DNA from 4 places in the Streptomyces sp. NBC_00663 genome. Region 3 is predicted to be linked to each of the others. Evidence: riboswitches for the same ligand, from Rfam matches in the RefSeq annotation. Region 3 holds a riboswitch; each other region holds the start of a gene.
The links. Region 3 has a riboswitch for cyclic di-AMP ahead of OG866_RS25935 (transglycosylase family protein). Riboswitches for the same ligand answer to the same signal wherever they lie in the genome.
Positions count from the first base shown of each region.

Region 1 (4,206 bases), 3.2 Mb from region 3:
CGATCGCCAAGGCCGACGGCAACCCCGTCAACGCGGCCTCCATGCTGGCGGTCCTGGGCCTGGGCGCCCAGGGCGGCGAGGAGATCGTCCTCGCGTCGGACGCCGAGGGTGCGGACGCCGCCCTCGACCGTCTGGCGAAGCTGGTCTCCGAGGGGCTCGAGGAGCTTCCCGAGACCGTCTGATTTATCGGGGCCGACTGAATCACGGCACCACTGAAGGGCTCGTCCGAGTTTATCGGGCGGGCCCTTTGCATTTCCCTCGGACGGGCAGCAGAAATAATCCCCGCGAATTACTTCCTCTTTGTATACGGCCCTCGTGTTAATGCCGCAGGCTCGTCATGTTTACGGGATGTTGCGAGTTCCTCACACGATCGGGCCGATCTCCCGCGGCGCGGAATCGGAGCCGGTGCACGGCGGTCGAGCGCTCGGTGTGCAGCGCGGTGACCGCACGCGCGCGTTCCCCGTCGCCGCGTGCCACGGCGTCGACGATCGCGCCGTGCTCGGCCCAGGACTCGGCGGGGTTGGCGGGCGCGTCCACCGTGTACATCCAGGAGATCTTGTGGCGCAGCTGGGTCAGCATCGAGGTCAGCGCGGGGCTGCCGGAGGCCTGCGCGAGCGTCTCGTGGAACCAGCCGCCCAGGGAGCGCAGATCCTCGCTGTTGCCCCGCCTGGCCCGCTCCTGCCCCAGCCTGACCAGGCCGCGCAGGACCTTGAGGTGCGCCTCGGTGCGGCGCTGGGCGGCCCGGGAGGCGCCCAGCGGCTCCAGGAGCATCCGCATCTCCAGCAGGTCGGCGGCCTCCTGCTCGGTCGGTTCGGCGACGCACGCGCCCGCGTGCCGCCGCGTCACCACGAAGCCCTCGGCCTCCAGCGTGCGCAGGGCCTCCCGGACGGGGACACGGGAGACGCCGTAGCGGCGGGCGAGGAGTTCCTCGGTGAGGCGGCTGCCGCGCTCGTGGACACCGGAGACGATGTCGTCCCTGATCGCGGTGCATACCGAGTGCGCCGGAATACGCATGACCGACCTCCGTCTTAATCCCCGTGAAACGTCGATGATTGACGTGTGTTCAGTGACTCTATTGCAAAGAGCGGGAATTTCCGATGGCGGACCGGAATCCATGGATATTTTTTGGACAGCCGGGTACCGAAAACGGCGAAACCCCGGCTCGGGTGAGCCGGGGTTCCGGGAGATCCTGCGATCCGTCGTCAGACGTTCACACCGCGTGTCAGACGTTCACACCGTGCGAGCGCAGGTAGGCGACGGGGTCGATGTCCGAGCCGTACTCGGCGGTCGTCCTGGCCTCGAAGTGCAGGTGCGGGCCGGTGACGTTGCCGGTCGCGCCGGACAGGCCGATCTGCTGGCCCGGGGTGACCGTCTGGCCGACCGAGACACCGATGGACGACAGATGGCCGTACTGGGTGTACGTGCCGTCGTTCATCTTGATCACGATGTTGTTGCCGTACGACCCGCCCCAGCCGGCCTCGACGACGGTGCCGGAGCCGACCGCGTGGACGGAGGTGCCGCTGGCGGCGTGGAAGTCGACCCCGGTGTGGCTGCCGGAGGACCAGACGGCGCCGCCGGCCTTGTAGCCGGTGGAGATGTACGAGCCAGAGATCGGGGCGACGTAGGAGCTGAGGCGCTTGCGCTCGGCGGCGGCGCGGGCGGCGCGCTCCTTGGCCTCGCGCTCCTTCTTGGCCTTGGCGGCGGCCTTCTTGCGCGCCAGCTCCTCGGCCTTCTGCTGAGCGGCCTCCTCGGCGGCCTGCTGCTGGGCCTCGGCCTGGGCGTCGATCTGGTCGGCGACCGAGTCGCCGATGGTGACGACCGGGATGAGGCCGGTCTGCTCGGCCGCGGGCTCCGCGGCGAGGGCCGGGGCGGCGAGGGTGCCGATGACGCCGGTGGTGGTGAGAGCCGCGATCCCCGCCGCACGGGCGGTGGTGCGCTTCATCCGGCTCGGGGCACGGTGCTTCCCGGTGGCGCGCGTGAACGCCATGTAGTGGCTGATCCTTTCCTTCCCTCTCGCCTACCGGGTTAGCTGACGGGTTCGGAGCAGGAAGGTCTCCTACGGACCCCCTCGCTGACGCGCGGGCATCCGATTCACCCCAGGGACTGCATGGGTCCCCGGCTCCCCTGGCTCGCGCCGTACGGGGACTCGGCGATGACTGTCCGGTGCCGCGGATGCGGCGCACTGCGTGACGAACAGCCCGGACGACGCTAAGGGGGGCCACTTTCAATCCCCAAACGGATCAGGAAGTTTGTAGCGCATCCCACAGGGCAAACGGGCAACCAACCTTCAATTCGGACATCAAAGGGCCCTGGTGACGCATCAGTCGCCAGGGCCCCTTCACGCGCGCGTGCTCTACTCGGCCGACACCACGGTCACTTCACCGATGCCGAGGGCCTCCACGGGCTCCTTGATGGCCGCCGCGTCGCCGACCAGGATCGTCACCAGACGGTCCACCGGGAAGGCGTTGACGGCCGCCGCGGTGGCCTCGACCGTGCCGGTCGCGGCGAGCTGCCGGTACAGCGTGGCCTGGTAGTCGTCGGGCAGGTACTGCTCGACCTGGTCCGCCAGCGTGCTCGCCACGGCCGCCGCGGTCTCGTACTTGAGCGGTGCCACACCGACGAGGTTCTGCACGGCGACGTCACGCTCGGCGTCGGTGAGCCCCTCCGCGGCGAGGGTGCGCAGCACCGTCCACAGGTCGTCGAGGGCGGGGCCGGTGTTCGGGGTGTCGACGGAGCCGCTGATGGCCAGCATCGCGGCACCGGTGCCGTCCGGGGCGGACCTGAGGACCTGCCCGAACGCGCGCACGCCGTAGGTGTAGCCCTTCTCCTCGCGCAGGACGCGGTCCAGGCGGGAGGTGAGGGTGCCGCCGAGGCAGTAGGTGCCGAGCACCTGCGCGGGCCACACGCGGTCGTGCCGGTCGGCGCCGATACGGCCGATCAGCAGCTGCGTCTGGACGGCGCCGGGGCGGTCCACGATGACGACCCGGCCGGTGTCGTCGGCGGTGATGGCCGGTACCGGGCGCGGCTCGGCCGCGGAGCCGGTCCACGAGCCGAGGGTGTCGCCGAGCAGCGCGTCCAGGTCGACGTCCGTGAGGTCGCCGACGACCACGACGGTGCCGGTGGCGGGGCGGACATGCTTCTCGTAGAAGGCGCGTACGGCCGCCGAGTCGATGTTCTGGACGGTCTCCTCGGTGCCCTGGCGGGGGCGGGACATGCGCAGGTCCGCCGGGAACAGCGTCCGGGAGAGCTCCTTGGCGGCCCGGCGCGAGGGGTTGGCCAGCTCGTGCGGAATCTCGTCGAGGCGGTTGGTGACCAGGCGCTCGACCTCGTCGTCCGCGAACGCGGGCGCCCTGAGGGCGTCGGCGAGCAGCCCGAGCGCCTTGGGCAGCCGGGAGACCGGGACTTCGAGGCTCAGGCGGACGCCGGGGTGGTCGGCGTGCGCGTCGAGGGTGGCGCCGCAGCGCTCCAGCTCGGCGGCGAACTCCTCGGCGGAGTGCTTGTCGGTGCCCTCGGAGAAGGCGCGCGCCATGATCGTGGCGACGCCGTCCAGGCCCGCCGGTTCGGCGTCCAGGGGGGCGTCGAGAAGGACCTCGACGGCGACGACCTGCTGGCCGGGGCGGTGGCAGCGCAGCACGGTGAGGCCGTTGTGGAGCGTCCCGCGCGTGGGGGCCGGGAACGCCCAGGGCTTGGCCTCGCCCGCCTGGGGCTGGGGCTGGAACTCCATCGTGGCGAGCTCGGTCACTTGGCCGCCTCCTCGTTCTTGTCACCGGCTTCGACGGTGGCTTCGGCCTCGGGGTCCTCGGGCGGGTCCGCGTCCTCGGCGGTCTCCCCGGAGACGGGTTCGTAGACGAGCACCGCGCGGTTGTCGGGGCGCAGGCGGGCCTTGGCGACCTCCTGGACCTCCGCCGCGGTCACCTCCAGGACGCGGTTGACCGCGGTGAGGGCGAGCTGCGGGTCGCCGAACAGGACTGCGTAGCGGCACAGTTCGTCGGCGCGGCCCGCGACGGTGCCGAGCCGGTCCAGCCACTCGCGCTCCAACTGGGCCTGGGCGCGCTCCATTTCCTCGTCCGTGGGGCCCTCCGCGGCGAACCGGGCGAGCTCCTCGTCGATGGCGGTCTCGATGACCGGCACCTCGACGTCACCGGACGTCTTCACGTCCAGCCAGCCCAGGGAGGGCGCTCCGGCCAGCCGCAGCAGACCGAAGCC
Region 1 is NZ_CP109027.1:2,488,802-2,493,007, forward strand. It holds gene OG866_RS11140 (HPr family phosphocarrier protein) at 1-182, shown strand, start outside; gene OG866_RS11145 (GntR family transcriptional regulator) at 319-1,014, opposite strand; gene OG866_RS11150 (M23 family metallopeptidase) at 1,223-1,987, opposite strand; cyclic di-AMP (ydaO/yuaA leader) riboswitch at 2,000-2,162, opposite strand; gene OG866_RS11155 (M16 family metallopeptidase) at 2,354-3,742, opposite strand; gene OG866_RS11160 (M16 family metallopeptidase) at 3,739-4,206, opposite strand, start outside.
Region 1: linked by a shared signal. The riboswitch ahead of OG866_RS11150 (M23 family metallopeptidase) and the one ahead of OG866_RS25935 (transglycosylase family protein) in region 3 are both predicted to bind cyclic di-AMP.

Region 2 (4,206 bases), 1.7 Mb from region 3:
GTCTGCGAGGACTACGGCGCGATCGACGCGGCGGTCCTGGCGGTGGGCGGCTGGCACGACCCGTACCGCGACACGGTGCTGAGGCTCGTCGAGCAGCTGCCGCCGGACCGGGTACGCGGGCTCATCGGCCCCTGGTCCCACCAGTACCCGGACCGCGGGCTGCCGCCGGGCCCGGCGATCGGCTTTCTCCAGGAGACCCTGCGCTGGTGGGACCAGCACCTGAAGGGCGTCGACACCGGCGTCATGCGCGAACCCCTCCTGCGGGCCTACGTCAGCGACTCCCACCGCCCCGCCACGGTGTACGACACCCTCCCCGGCCGCTGGGTCGGCGAGCCGGCCTGGCCCTCCCCGCACGTCACGACCATCTCGTACGGCCTCCAGGGCGCCCCCGTCCTCGTCCGCTCCCCGCAGCACACGGGGGTGGACGCCGGGCGCTTCTTCCCGTTCGGGAACGACGCCGACCTGCCGCCCGACCAGCGGGAGGAGGACGCCCGCTCGGCCTGTTTCGAGTTCGCGGTGGGCGAGGAGACCTGGGTGCTGGGGCGGCCCCGGGTGCGGTTGCGGGTGACGTGCGAGGTGCCGCGCGGGCAGGTGATCGCACGGTTGTGCGATGTGGCGCCGGACGGTGCGTCGACGCTGGTCACCCGGGGCGTGCTGAACCTGTCGGCACGGCACGGGCGGGACCGGGCGGTGCCGTGGGAGCCGGGGGCGACCGGGGAGGTCGTCTTCGACCTGAACGGCATCGGGCATGTCTTCCCGCCGGGCCATCGCATCCGGCTCGCGGTCTCCTCCGCGTACTGGCCCTGGATCTGGCCGCAGCCCGAGTCGGAGGCCGGGTTCACGCTGGACCCGGCGGGCAGCTTCCTGGAACTGCCGGTGCGTTCGCGGGAGTTGGACGGCGACATCGCATTCGGGGAGCCCGAGCAGTCGGAACCACTGGGCGTGAACCACCCGGCCACTCTCGACGAACCCCGCCCCGAGCGGCTCGTCGTCCGGGACGTCGCCACGGGCGAGTGGCGACTCGAGGTCGACCCCCGCTACGGCGGCACCCGCGTCTACCCCGACGGGCTGGAGTTCACCGAGGACGCGTTGGAGACGTACTCGGTCAACGAGACCGACCCCCTGTCGGCCCGCGCCCGCTCGGACTGGTCGATCCGGCTGCACCGGCCGGAGCTGGGCTGGGACACGACCGTCCGGACCCGCTCGGAGATCACCTGTGAGTCGGCTGTGTTCCTGACCTCCAACGAGGTGATCTGCACGGAGGGTGGCGAGGTGGTCTTCCACCGGACCTGGGAGAAGCGGATTCCACGAACGGCCGGTTAACTGCGAGTTGGGCCGCATTGCCCGATTTGCCACTCTTGCGCTTGACGGTGAGTTGGCTCACTTCACCCTGTCCGAAAACCCCGGAATTCCGGGCCTCACAATCCACGCACCAAGGTCAACAGGTGCCATCTGTGAATCCGGTACTTGTTTCGGACATGTGCAGTCGCATACGTTCCCGGCCCGGGTGGACGCCGAATCCTGCCGCCACCCGTAGATCGCTCACACAGAGAACTTCACGGCAGGAGCGGGGGACCCAGGTAAGTCGCCGGACCGGGCGTCTTCGGACATACCGGTACGGCTTGGGGTGAAGTCATGCCTTCTTCGGCATGGCCGGGCAGCTCCCGCCCGAACCCGACAGCTCACCTCGCAGGCGACGGAGAGGAACTTCGTCATGCGTCTGTCCCGCAAGCTCGCCGTCACCGGTGCCGCCATCGCCGCGCTCGCCTTCCCCGTCGTCGGCGCGACCACCGCGTCCGCGGCCACCACGACCACGGTCACCGCCACCTCGCTCGGCTACTCCGACAGCCTCGACGGCTGGATCCGCGCCTCGCTCCAGGTCATGGCCCAGAACGGGATCCCCGGCTCCTACGACGGCATCTACCGCAACGTCATCCGTGAGTCCTCGGGCAACCCGTACGCCATCAACAACTGGGACTCCAACGCGATCGCGGGCACGCCCTCCAAGGGCCTGCTCCAGGTGATCGACCCGACCTTCAACGCGTACCACGTGGCCGGCACCTCGTGGAACTCCTACGACCCGGTCGCGAACATCACCGCGGCCTGCAACTACGCGGCCGCGGTGTACGGCTCGATCGACAACGTGTACGGCGCGTACTAAGAGCCGCTGAAGAGTCTTTCGAGGACGACGGCGACGCCGTCGTCCTCGTTCGACAGGGTCACCTCGTCTGCCACGGCCTTGAGTTCGGGGTGGGCGTTGGCCATCGCGACGCCGTGGGCCGCCCAGTCGAACATGGGGATGTCGTTGGGCATGTCGCCGAAGGCGAGGGTGTCCCGCGGGCCGAGGCCGAGGTACTCGGCGGCCAGTGCGAGGCCCGTCGCCTTGGTGATGCCGCATGGCTGGAGTTCGACGGTGCCGGGGCCGGACATCGTCACCGTCGCGAGGGAACCGACGACTCCGCGCGCGGTCGCCGCCAACTCGTCGTCGGACAGGGCGGGGTGGCGCAGCAGCACCTTGCTGATCGGCTCGCACCACAGGTCGTCGCGGCGGCCCACCCGCACGGCGGGCAGGGTCGGGTGCGGCATCAGATACCCGGGCTCGATGAGCGTGAGGCCGTCCACACCGTCCTGGTCGACGGCCGCGTAGACCTGGCCGACCTCTGCTTCGATCTTGCCGAGCGCGGTCTCGGCCAACTCCCGGTCCAGGGTGACCGACCACAGCAGACGGTCCGCGCCCGCGTCGTAGACCTGCGCACCCTGCCCGCACACCGCGAGCCCGGTGCTGCCGAGGTCGTCGAGGAGCGGCCGCACTCTCGGGGCCGGCCGGCCGGTCACCACCAGATGCCGGGCCCCGGCCGCCGCCACGCGCGCGAGAGCGGCGAGCGAGCGGTCGGAGAGCGTGTCGTCGCCCCGGAGCAGGGTTCCGTCCAGGTCAGTGGCGACGAGTGAATATGCGGTGGGTGCGGCCATGATCAGAGAATACGGATGGAATCCCCCGCCGACTCGACGCGAACCGGACGGCCGCACCTTTCACATCCGTTGACGTCCGCTCCGGTTGGCGCTCACGTCGAATCCCGCAGCACGACATGGGAGTTGGGTCCTCGAAGGGCCGGCCGCGGTTCCGGCGAGTCCGGGGCGCGGTCGGCATGACTCTGTGAGCGTGCACAGAACAGAAGCGTTTCACCCCTTGTCAATGGAGAGTGTGTCGGGTTACCTACTTGTTGCTCGCGGGTGTCGCCCCACTCCGAAATATGTGCACGCTCACAGACACCGGGGCATTCTCTTGCCGATCCCCGGGGGCCCACCCATGCCGCACGACGCTCGGGGTGGTGGCGACCCGCCGGACCCGACGGCGGCCGGGCCGCCGTACCGGCAGGTGCGGTCGAGGTGTTCCGCGAGCCGCGCTGACACCTCTGTTCTTGTGCTGTGAAAGGACTCTGACATGCGTAGACGCAGTGTGCTCACCGCTGCGGGAGCCGCCGCGCTGGCCGTCCCCGTGCTGGGCGCGGTGCCGGCTGCGGCATCAACAGGCGGGCGCCGCCTGGAGATCCGGGCCATGGACATCTCCTCGCTGCCCAAGAACGAGGACCACGGCGCCGTGTACCGCACCGCCGACGGCCACCGCGAGGACCCGGTCCGGCTGCTCGCCCGCTCGGGGATCAGCCACGCCCGGCTGAAGGTGTGGGTCGACCCGGTCGACGGCTACAACACCAAGGCGCACATCCTCCCCCTCGCCCGCCGGCTGAGGCGGGCCGGCATCGGCATCTGGGTCGACTTCCACTACTCGGACACCTGGGCCGACCCGGCGCACCAGACCAAGCCGGCGGCGTGGGCGGGCCTGGACGTGACGGGCCTGTCCCGTGCGGTGTACGACCACACGGCCGATGTACTGGGCGCGCTGCGGCGCCAGGGCACCCCGGCCGCGTTCGTCCAGGTCGGCAATGAGATCAACGGCGGCATGCTGTGGCCCGAGGGCAAGAACTGGGGCAGTGACGGCGGGGGTTGGGGCAATCTCCTCCTGCTGCTGAAGGCCGGGCTGAGCGCCGCCCGGGACACCCAGCCCCGGGTGCGCACGATGCTGCACATCGCCGCGGGCGGTGACAACGGCACGTCTCGCTGGTGGTTCGACAACGCGGTCGCCGACGGGCTCGACTTCGACATCATCGCCCAGTCGTATTACCCCTTCTGGCACGGCGGGCTGGACGC
Region 2 is NZ_CP109027.1:3,997,896-4,002,101, forward strand. It holds gene OG866_RS18120 (CocE/NonD family hydrolase) at 1-1,323, shown strand, start outside; cyclic di-AMP (ydaO/yuaA leader) riboswitch at 1,530-1,711, shown strand; gene OG866_RS18125 (transglycosylase SLT domain-containing protein) at 1,715-2,161, shown strand; gene OG866_RS18130 (HAD family hydrolase) at 2,158-2,970, opposite strand; gene OG866_RS18135 (glycoside hydrolase family 53 protein) at 3,443-4,206, shown strand, end outside.
Region 2: linked by a shared signal. The riboswitch ahead of OG866_RS18125 (transglycosylase SLT domain-containing protein) and the one ahead of OG866_RS25935 (transglycosylase family protein) in region 3 are both predicted to bind cyclic di-AMP.

Region 3 (4,206 bases):
TTCGGGGCGAAGCCGCCCTCGTCGCCGAGGCCGGTGGACAGGCCCTTGGTCTTCAGCACCTTCTTGAGGGTGTGGTAGACCTCGGCGCCCCAGCGCAGCGCCTCGGAGAAGGACTCCGCGCCGATCGGGGCGATCATGAACTCCTGGATGTCCACGTTGGAGTCGGCGTGCGAGCCACCGTTCAGGATGTTCATCATCGGCACCGGCAGCAGGTGCGCGTTCGGGCCGCCCAGGTAGCGGAAGAGCGGGAGGTCGCTGGCCTCGGAGGCGGCGTGGGCGACGGCGAGGGAGACGCCGAGGATGGCGTTGGCGCCGAGGGAGCCCTTGTTGTCGGTGGCGTCCAGGTCGAACATGGCCTGGTCGATCAGGCGCTGCTCGGTGGCGTCGTAGCCGACCAGCTCCGGGCCGATCTGCTCGATGACGGCGAGGACGGCCTTCTCGACACCCTTGCCCATGTAGCGGTTCGGGTCACCGTCGCGAAGCTCGATGGCCTCGAAGGCGCCCGTGGAGGCGCCGGAGGGGACGGCGGCACGACCCGTGCTGCCGTCGTCGAGGCCGACCTCGACCTCGACCGTGGGGTTGCCTCGGGAGTCCAGGATTTCCCGGGCTACGACGACGTCGATGGACGGCACGAGCATCTCCTTCTTGGGATGTGACACGGTCCGCCGGGACCGCGGTGGGTTCTGCGAGACCGAGCCTAACCGGCTCCGGGCCATCGGCCACCGCGTGGACCGCCCCGTGGACAGAACCGAGAGTAAATTGTTTCCGAACGGAACAAAGACGGTTTCGGAAACCTGGCGGAAACCGGCGCAGAAAAAACCCCGCCCCGGTGCGTACGGGGGAACACGCACCGGAGCGGGGAGCCCGTGGGGACGGGGGGACCCTCACGAGGCCTTCAGTATGAGGACCACGGATGTGAGGGCGCTGTGGTTCAGCTGGGCCTGGCCCGTGCCTCTTACTTGAGGTGCAGCTGCTGGCCCGGGTAGATGAAGTCGGCGTCGGTGATGATGTCCTTGTTCAGCTTGAACAGCTTCTGCCAGCCGCCCTTCACCTGGTGCTTCTCGGCGATGGAGCTGAGGGTGTCACCCTTGACGACCTTGTACTCGCCGTCGCCCTTCTTGACCTTCTTGCCGGTCGGGGTGGTGACGGTCTTCTTGGCGGTCGTGCGCTCCGAGGAACGGGACGTCGACTGCTCGGAGGAACGGGTGCTGGTGCTGCTGTCGCTCGACGAGCTGGAGGAGCCGGAGGAGGACGAGCTGCTGCCGCCGCTGTAGGTGGCGCCGGACAGGCCCACACCACAGGTCGGCCAGGCGCCCTTGCCCTGGGAGGCGAGGACCTTCTCGGCGATCTCGATCTGCTGCGACTTGGAGGCCTGGTCGGCGGTGGAGGCGTACGCCGTGCCGCCGTACGCGGCCCAGGTCGAGGCGGAGAACTGGAGACCGCCGTAGTAGCCGTTGCCGGTGTTGATGGACCAGTTGCCGCCCGACTCGCACTGGGCGACGGCGTCCCACTCGGAGGCGGTGGCGGCGGAGGCGTTGCCGGCCGCCATCAGCGGGGCGGCGATGGCGACACCGGTGACGCCGGCGAGCGCGGCGACGCGGGTGGCCTTGGACGGACGACGGTGCTTGCCCTTGCCGGAAAACAGCATGGTGGATCCCCTCACCGACGCCTGCGAGGTGAGCTGTCGGGTTCGGGCCGGTTGAGTTGCCCGGCCGCGCATCTCCCGATGCGCGGCTTCACCCCAAGCCGGTCCAGCGTGAACTGCTGGGCCCGGCACTTACCTTGGGTCCCCCGCTCCTGCCTACGGCGCTTGACGCGACGACTGTTCCCGGACGGCCGCTGGCAGGATTCGGCGTTGCGGCAGCCGGGGCTCGCGGTGACGAGCGGTGTTGACCGTAGCCACGGAATCCGGGGAATTTCAAAGACGATCAGGGCTTCTGAGACTCATCCCACACTTTCGCCAAAACGGACATTCAGCGCGAAGCATGACGTGAACTCCCGCCGGTTTTCGCCCTATTCAGACCTGACTACGAGGGTCTGACCGGGCATGATGGCGCTCGGGTCGGCGCCGATGACCTTCTTGTTCACGGCGTAGAGCCGGCGCCATCCGCCGTCGAGTCCAAGGGAGTCGGCGATGGAGGCGAGCGTGTCGCCCTCGCGGACGGCGTACGCCTTCTCGGCGGCGCTCGCGCCACGATGCCGTCCGGTGCCCGCGGTGGCATCTGCGGCGGCGTCCGTGCCGTCCTCGGCGTCGGCACCGAGAGCGCCGATGTCGACGAGGCTCGAAGAGCCGCCTTCCTGCCACGAGTTGTCCGATTCGACCTCATTGGCCGGAACTGTGGGTGAGCTGTCCGGCGACTGTGAATCGGCCGGACCGGAGTCGGAAGTGTCCGACTTGGAAGACTTGTCCGGTGAGGCGGAGGGCGAGGCGGAGGCATCGCCGGAGGCGCCGTCGGACGCATCGCCGGAGGCGTCGGTGGAGGTGTCGCCCGACGAGTCGGACTCCGAGGAGTTGGGCAACCCGGATGATTCCGACCCTGATCCGGACGCATCGGACTCGGAGGTGTCCGCGCCGGACGAGCCGCTTCCGACACCCGTGTCGACATCGGCCGACCCGGAGTCCTTGCTCAGCCCGTTGAGCAGCCCACAGGCGCCCCAGACGCCGACACCCTGGTCCGCGAGGACCTTCTCGGCGACGGCTATCTGCTGGTTGCGGCTGGCCAGGTCGGCGGTCGGGGCGTAGTCGAGGCCGCCGTACTTCTCCCAGTCCTCCTGGGAGAGGCTGAGCCCGCCGTAGGTACCGTCACCGTTGTTCTGGCTCCAGGAGCCATCGGTCTCGCACTTGGCGACCTTGTCCCAGGTGCTTCCGTCGGCCGCGCTCGCGGCGGTGGCGGCGAGCAGCGGGATCGCGATGGCGGAGCCGGTCACTCCGGCCGCGACGAGAAGTGCCGGAGCCTGGCGGGGGCGACGGTGACGACCGTTCCCGGTGAGCATGCGGGGACCTTTCGCGAGACAGCGGTGACCGGCGTGGCGAGTGAGGCTGGGCGCCACGCTGGTTGGTGAACGTATCGGCAGACGATCACTTGTCACAAGTTAATGCCGCGCAGATCACGTGAAGATCACAGACATGAGAGCGTGTCACGTTTACAACGACCTGCACTCATGGCCGAGTTGGCGCGAACCCGGCTACGAGGTCGGCGTGAACTCGACCGGCAACGTCCGCAGCCCACGCATGATGAGACCGCCGCGCCATCTCAAATCGGCTGAATCCACCGCGAGTCGGAGGTCGGGGAGCCGGGTGAGCAGAGTGGCGAGCGCGGTCTGACCCTCCAGCCGGGCGAGCGGTGCGCCGAGGCAGTAGTGGATGCCGTGGCCATAGCCGAGATGCTGGTTGTCACGGCGGGACAGGTCGAGGGTGTCGGGGTCGGCGAACCGCGCGGGGTCCCGGTCGGCGGCGGCGAGCACGACGAGCACGGGATCGCCGGGGGCGATGTCCTGCCCTCCGACGGTGAGCGGCTGGGTGGCGAAGCGCCATGTGGCGAGCTCCACCGGGCCGTCGTAGCGCAGGAGTTCCTCGACACCGGTCTCCAGGAGGCCGGTCTCGCCGGCGGCGAGGGAGTCCTGGAGGCGGGCACGCTGGTCGGGGTGGGTCATCAGAGCAAACAGACCATTACCCACCAAATTGACCGTGGTTTCGAACCCCGCGAACAAAAGGATGAAGGCCATCGCCGCGGCCTCGTTCTCGGTGAGGTGCTCGCCGTGGTCGGAGGCCCGGATAAGGCCGGAGATCAGGTCCTCGCCGGGGACGGGGTCGGCGGGGAGGCTCTCGCGCTTGCGGTGGATGAGCTCCAGCAGATACCCGCGCATCTTCTTCACCGAGCGCGCGACCCCGCCGCGCGGCCCTCCCCCGTGCCGGATCATCATTCCGGCCCAGTCCCGGAAGTCGTCCTGGTCCTCGCGTGGGACGCCGAGCAGGTCGCAGATGGCGTAGATGGGGAGCGGGAAGGCGAAGTCGTGGATGAGGTCGGCGGAACCCTGAGCGGCGAACCGGTCGATCAGCTGATCGGTCAACTCCTGCACGCGCGGGGCGAACTCGGCGACCCTGCGCGGCGTGAACGCCTTGCTGACGAGCCGGCGCAGCCTCGTGTGGTCCGGCGGGTCGATGTTGAGCAGATGCGTCATCAACTCCGCCTTGCGCTCCCCGGG
Region 3 is NZ_CP109027.1:5,686,857-5,691,062, reverse strand. It holds gene eno (phosphopyruvate hydratase) at 1-638, opposite strand, end outside; gene OG866_RS25935 (transglycosylase family protein) at 956-1,648, opposite strand; cyclic di-AMP (ydaO/yuaA leader) riboswitch at 1,652-1,819, opposite strand; gene OG866_RS25930 (LysM peptidoglycan-binding domain-containing protein) at 2,014-2,994, opposite strand; gene OG866_RS25925 (cytochrome P450 family protein) at 3,187-4,206, opposite strand, start outside.

Region 4 (4,206 bases), 1.9 Mb from region 3:
ACGATCAGTCGTCCTGGCCGCCCTCGCCTCCCTCGCGGTGCTCGCCCTGGCCGCCTGTGGAAGCGAACGAGCCGGGGAGCAGTCCGTGGGCGCACCGACGCCCACGCCCTCCTACCCGCCCCCGCCCAAGTGCGCCCAGGCCGCCGAGACGCCCCCGCCCGCGTCCTCCTCACCCGTGCCGAGCGCGACCGCCTCACGGGGCGAGGGAGCCGGAGACCAGCCCCCCAACTACGCCGACAACCACGCGTACCGCATGCAGGCGTCCCTCAGCGCCGAACGCGAGGCCAGTGGACTGGCCTCGGCCGGGCTCATCCGCAAGGAGCTGGAGAAGGTCCGGGCGGCAGGCGGGGCGGGGGCGTACGGGGTCTACGGGGACGAGCGCGTCGAGGCGGCGCTCCAGCGCCTCGGCTGCGGACCGGAACACGGGGTCTTCGTCGGGAACGGGTTCTACGCCGTCTACACCGGCCTCGCGTGCGTGTCGGGGCGGGTGACGAAGGACGAGCTGACCACCGAGGTGCACGGTGTCTACGCCGAGCCCCAGCCCGGGGCGGGGCCCTGCGTAGAGAACCGCGGAGGTCACTGACCTGCGTCAGGCCGGGCGGACCACACTGTGGATCGCCGACTCGCCGTCGTAGTAGATCGACTCCTCGCGGACGTACGCCCCCGGCTTCGGCGCGTGGATCATCATGCCGTTGCCGATGTAGATGCCGACGGGGCTGACATCGTCGTAGAAGAAGACGAGGTCGCCGGGCTGGGCGTTGGCGAGGGGGACCGTGGTGCCGAAGTTGACCTGGTCGTAGGTGGTGCGGGGGAGGGAGATGCCGGCGGCGTTCCAGGCGGCCTGGGTGAGGCCGGAGCAGTCGTAGGAGTCGGGGCCGGTGGCGCCCCAGACGTACGGCTTGCCGATCTGGGAGCGGGCGAAGGCGAGCGTCTTGTCGGCCTTCGTGGCGTAGGAGGAGTCCGTGGAGGTCTCCGAGGACGAGCTGCTCCCCGCCTTCTCGGCCGCCGCCGCTTCCTCCGCCGCCTTCTGCTCGGCGGCCTTCTGCTGTTCGGCCAGCTCCGCGGCCTTGCGGGCGGCCTCCTCCTGCTTCTTCTTCTCGATCGCCGCGAGCCGCGCCTTCTCCTCGGCGGTCAGCTGCGACAGCAGCTCGCGCGCGGCGGAGAGCTTGCGCTGGACGGTCGCCTTGGCGGTCTTCAGGTCGCCCTGCGACTCGGTGAGCGTCTCAAGGCTCTTGGTGGCCTCCTGGCGCTTCTTCATCGTCGCGGACTGCGCGCTGATGTAGTCGTCGACCGCGCCCTTCTGACGGTCCGTCATGCGGCCCATCAGCTGCGTCTGGTCGAAGTAGTCCTGCGGGGTGTCCGCGAGCAGGAAGGTCGCGGTGTCGGGCGCGGAGGCGCCGGTGCGGTACTGGGCCGCGGCGAAGGATCCGAGCTCCTCACGGGCCTCGTTGAGCTTCTCGGTGCGCTTGGCGACGTCGTCGAGGAGGGTGTCGACGTCCGCGCGCTGCTTGGCGGTCTTCTCCTTCGCCGAGTTGTACTTCTCGGTCGCCGACTCCGCCTGCCGGTAGAGGTCGTCGACCTTCTTCTCGACTTCCTCCAGGCTCGGCTTGTCGTCGGTCGAGGGTGCGGCGGTGGCCGTCTGGGAGAGCAGGGCCACGGAGGTGAGGGCGGCCGTTGCGAGCGCGGGGGTGCGTATGCCTGCTACGCGCGTTCCCGCAGGACGCGGCTTTGCGTGCGACGCCAAGGGAGGCGACTCCTTCCATGTTCCGCCTACCGAGTTAGCTGTCGGGTTCGGGCGGGTGGTTCGGAAGGTGTGCCCTACGGCCGCTCCCGGGAGGGAGTCGGGCCGATTCACCCCAAGGTCGGTGTGGGTCCCCGGCTCCGGCTGCCATGGCGGCGCACCGGACTCAGCGGAGGCCGCGCGGCCCGGCGACGTTCGCCGGTGGGGGTCGTACGGCCTGCCCGGCACGGTAGCCAACTGGTGTGGCCCCTGTGAAGGTTGATGTCCGATAGGCCCGATACATTTTTGTGACCTTGGGTGGGCAAGGGGGCTGATCATTCGGTTTCTCACGGAACGTGACGGAGCAGTCCTGGAGGGTGAGAGGGCCCGACTTCTCGGGGCGGCGGCGGGGTGTCAGTGGGGAGCCCTAGACTCGGAGAGCGATGACAGGCCTCTTTGACGACAGCTTCCTGGCGAACCTCCAGGCCCCCCAGGGGCACGAGGAGGAACCCCCGCCGCCGCCCGAGGACGAGCACGGACCGGAACCGGACCACGTTCCGGACGATCTGTTCGGCGGGAAGTTCGACGTGCCCCCGGACCGGGACGGGTACTACCGCGACGGCGCCCCGCGCCCCGCCCTGGACGCGGCGGCGCTGATCGAGGGGCTCAACGAGAACCAGCGGGCGGCCGTCGTCCACTCCGACACCCCGCTGCTCATCGTGGCCGGCGCCGGCTCCGGCAAGACGCGTGTGCTCACCCACCGCATCGCCTACCTGCTGGCCGAGCGCAACGTGCACCCGGGCCAGATCCTCGCGATCACCTTCACCAACAAGGCCGCCGGTGAGATGAAGGAGCGTGTCGAGCAGCTCGTCGGCCCGCGCGCCAACGCGATGTGGGTCATGACCTTCCACAGCGCGTGCGTGCGGATCCTGCGGAGGGAATCCAAGAAGCTCGGCTTCACCTCGTCGTTCTCGATCTACGACGCCGCCGACTCCAAGCGCCTCATGGCCCTCGTCTGCCGTGACCTGGACCTCGACCCCAAGCGCTTCCCGCCCAAGTCCTTCAGCGCCAAGATCAGCAACCTCAAGAACGAGCTGATCGACGAGGAGGACTTCGCCGCCCAGGCCACCGACGGCTTCGAGAAGACCCTCGCCCAGGCCTACGCCATGTACCAGTCGCGGCTGCGCGAGGCCAACGCCCTCGACTTCGACGACCTGATCATGACGACGGTCAACCTGCTGCGCGCCTTCCCGGACGTCTCCGAGCACTACCGCCGCCGCTTCCGGCACGTCCTGGTCGACGAGTACCAGGACACCAACCACGCCCAGTACGCACTGGTGCGTGAACTGGTCGGGACGAGCGAGCACCCGGTCGACGTACCCCCCAACGAGTTCGACGTCCCGCCCGCCGAGCTCTGCGTCGTCGGTGACGCCGACCAGTCGATCTACGCCTTCCGGGGTGCGACGATCCGCAACATCCTCCAGTTCGAGGAGGACTACCCGACCGCGACGACGATCCTGCTGGAGCAGAACTACCGCTCCACCCAGACGATCCTCTCCGCCGCCAACGCGGTCATCGAGCGCAACGAGTCCCGTCGCCCCAAGAACCTGTGGACCAACGCGGGCGCCGGCGCGCGCATCACCGGGTACGTCGCGGACACCGAGCACGACGAGGCCCAGTTCGTCGCCGAGGAGATAGACCGACTGACGGACGCGGGCGATGCGAAGGCCGGCGATGTCGCCGTCTTCTACCGCACCAACGCCCAGTCCCGAGTCTTCGAGGAGATCTTCATCCGCGTCGGCCTGCCCTACAAGGTCGTCGGCGGCGTCCGCTTCTACGAGCGCAAGGAGGTCCGGGACGTCCTGGCCTACCTCCGTGTCCTCGCCAACCCCGAGGACTCGGTGCCGCTGCGCCGGATCCTCAACGTCCCCAAGCGCGGCATCGGCGAGCGCGCCGAGGCGATGATCGACGCCCTCTCGCAGCGGGAGAAGATCAGCTTCCCGCAGGCGCTCAAGCGCGTCGACGAGGCGTACGGCATGGCCGCGCGGTCGACCAACGCCGTGAAGCGGTTCAACGTGCTGATGGAGGAGCTCCGTACGATCGTCGACTCCGGCGCGGGACCGGCGACCGTCCTGGAGGCGGTGCTCGAACGCACCGGCTATCTCGCCGAGTTGCAGGCCTCCACCGACCCGCAGGACGAGACCCGGATCGAGAACCTCCAGGAACTCGCCGCCGTGGCCCTGGAGTTCGAGCAGGAGACGGCGGAGGGCGAGGAGTCCCCCGGGCTCGCCGCCTTCCTGGAGCGCGTCGCGCTCGTCGCCGACTCCGACCAGATCCCCGACGAGGACGAGGACGGCTCCGGCGTCATCACCCTGATGACTCTCCACACCGCCAAGGGACTTGAGTTCCCGGTCGTCTTCCTCACCGGTATGGAGGACGGCGTCTTCCCGCACATGCGCTCCCTCGGCCAGACCAAGGAACTGGAG
Region 4 is NZ_CP109027.1:3,779,636-3,783,841, reverse strand. It holds gene OG866_RS17060 (hypothetical protein) at 1-583, shown strand, start outside; gene OG866_RS17055 (C40 family peptidase) at 590-1,744, opposite strand; cyclic di-AMP (ydaO/yuaA leader) riboswitch at 1,753-1,923, opposite strand; gene pcrA (DNA helicase PcrA) at 2,164-4,206, shown strand, end outside.
Region 4: linked by a shared signal. The riboswitch ahead of OG866_RS17055 (C40 family peptidase) and the one ahead of OG866_RS25935 (transglycosylase family protein) in region 3 are both predicted to bind cyclic di-AMP.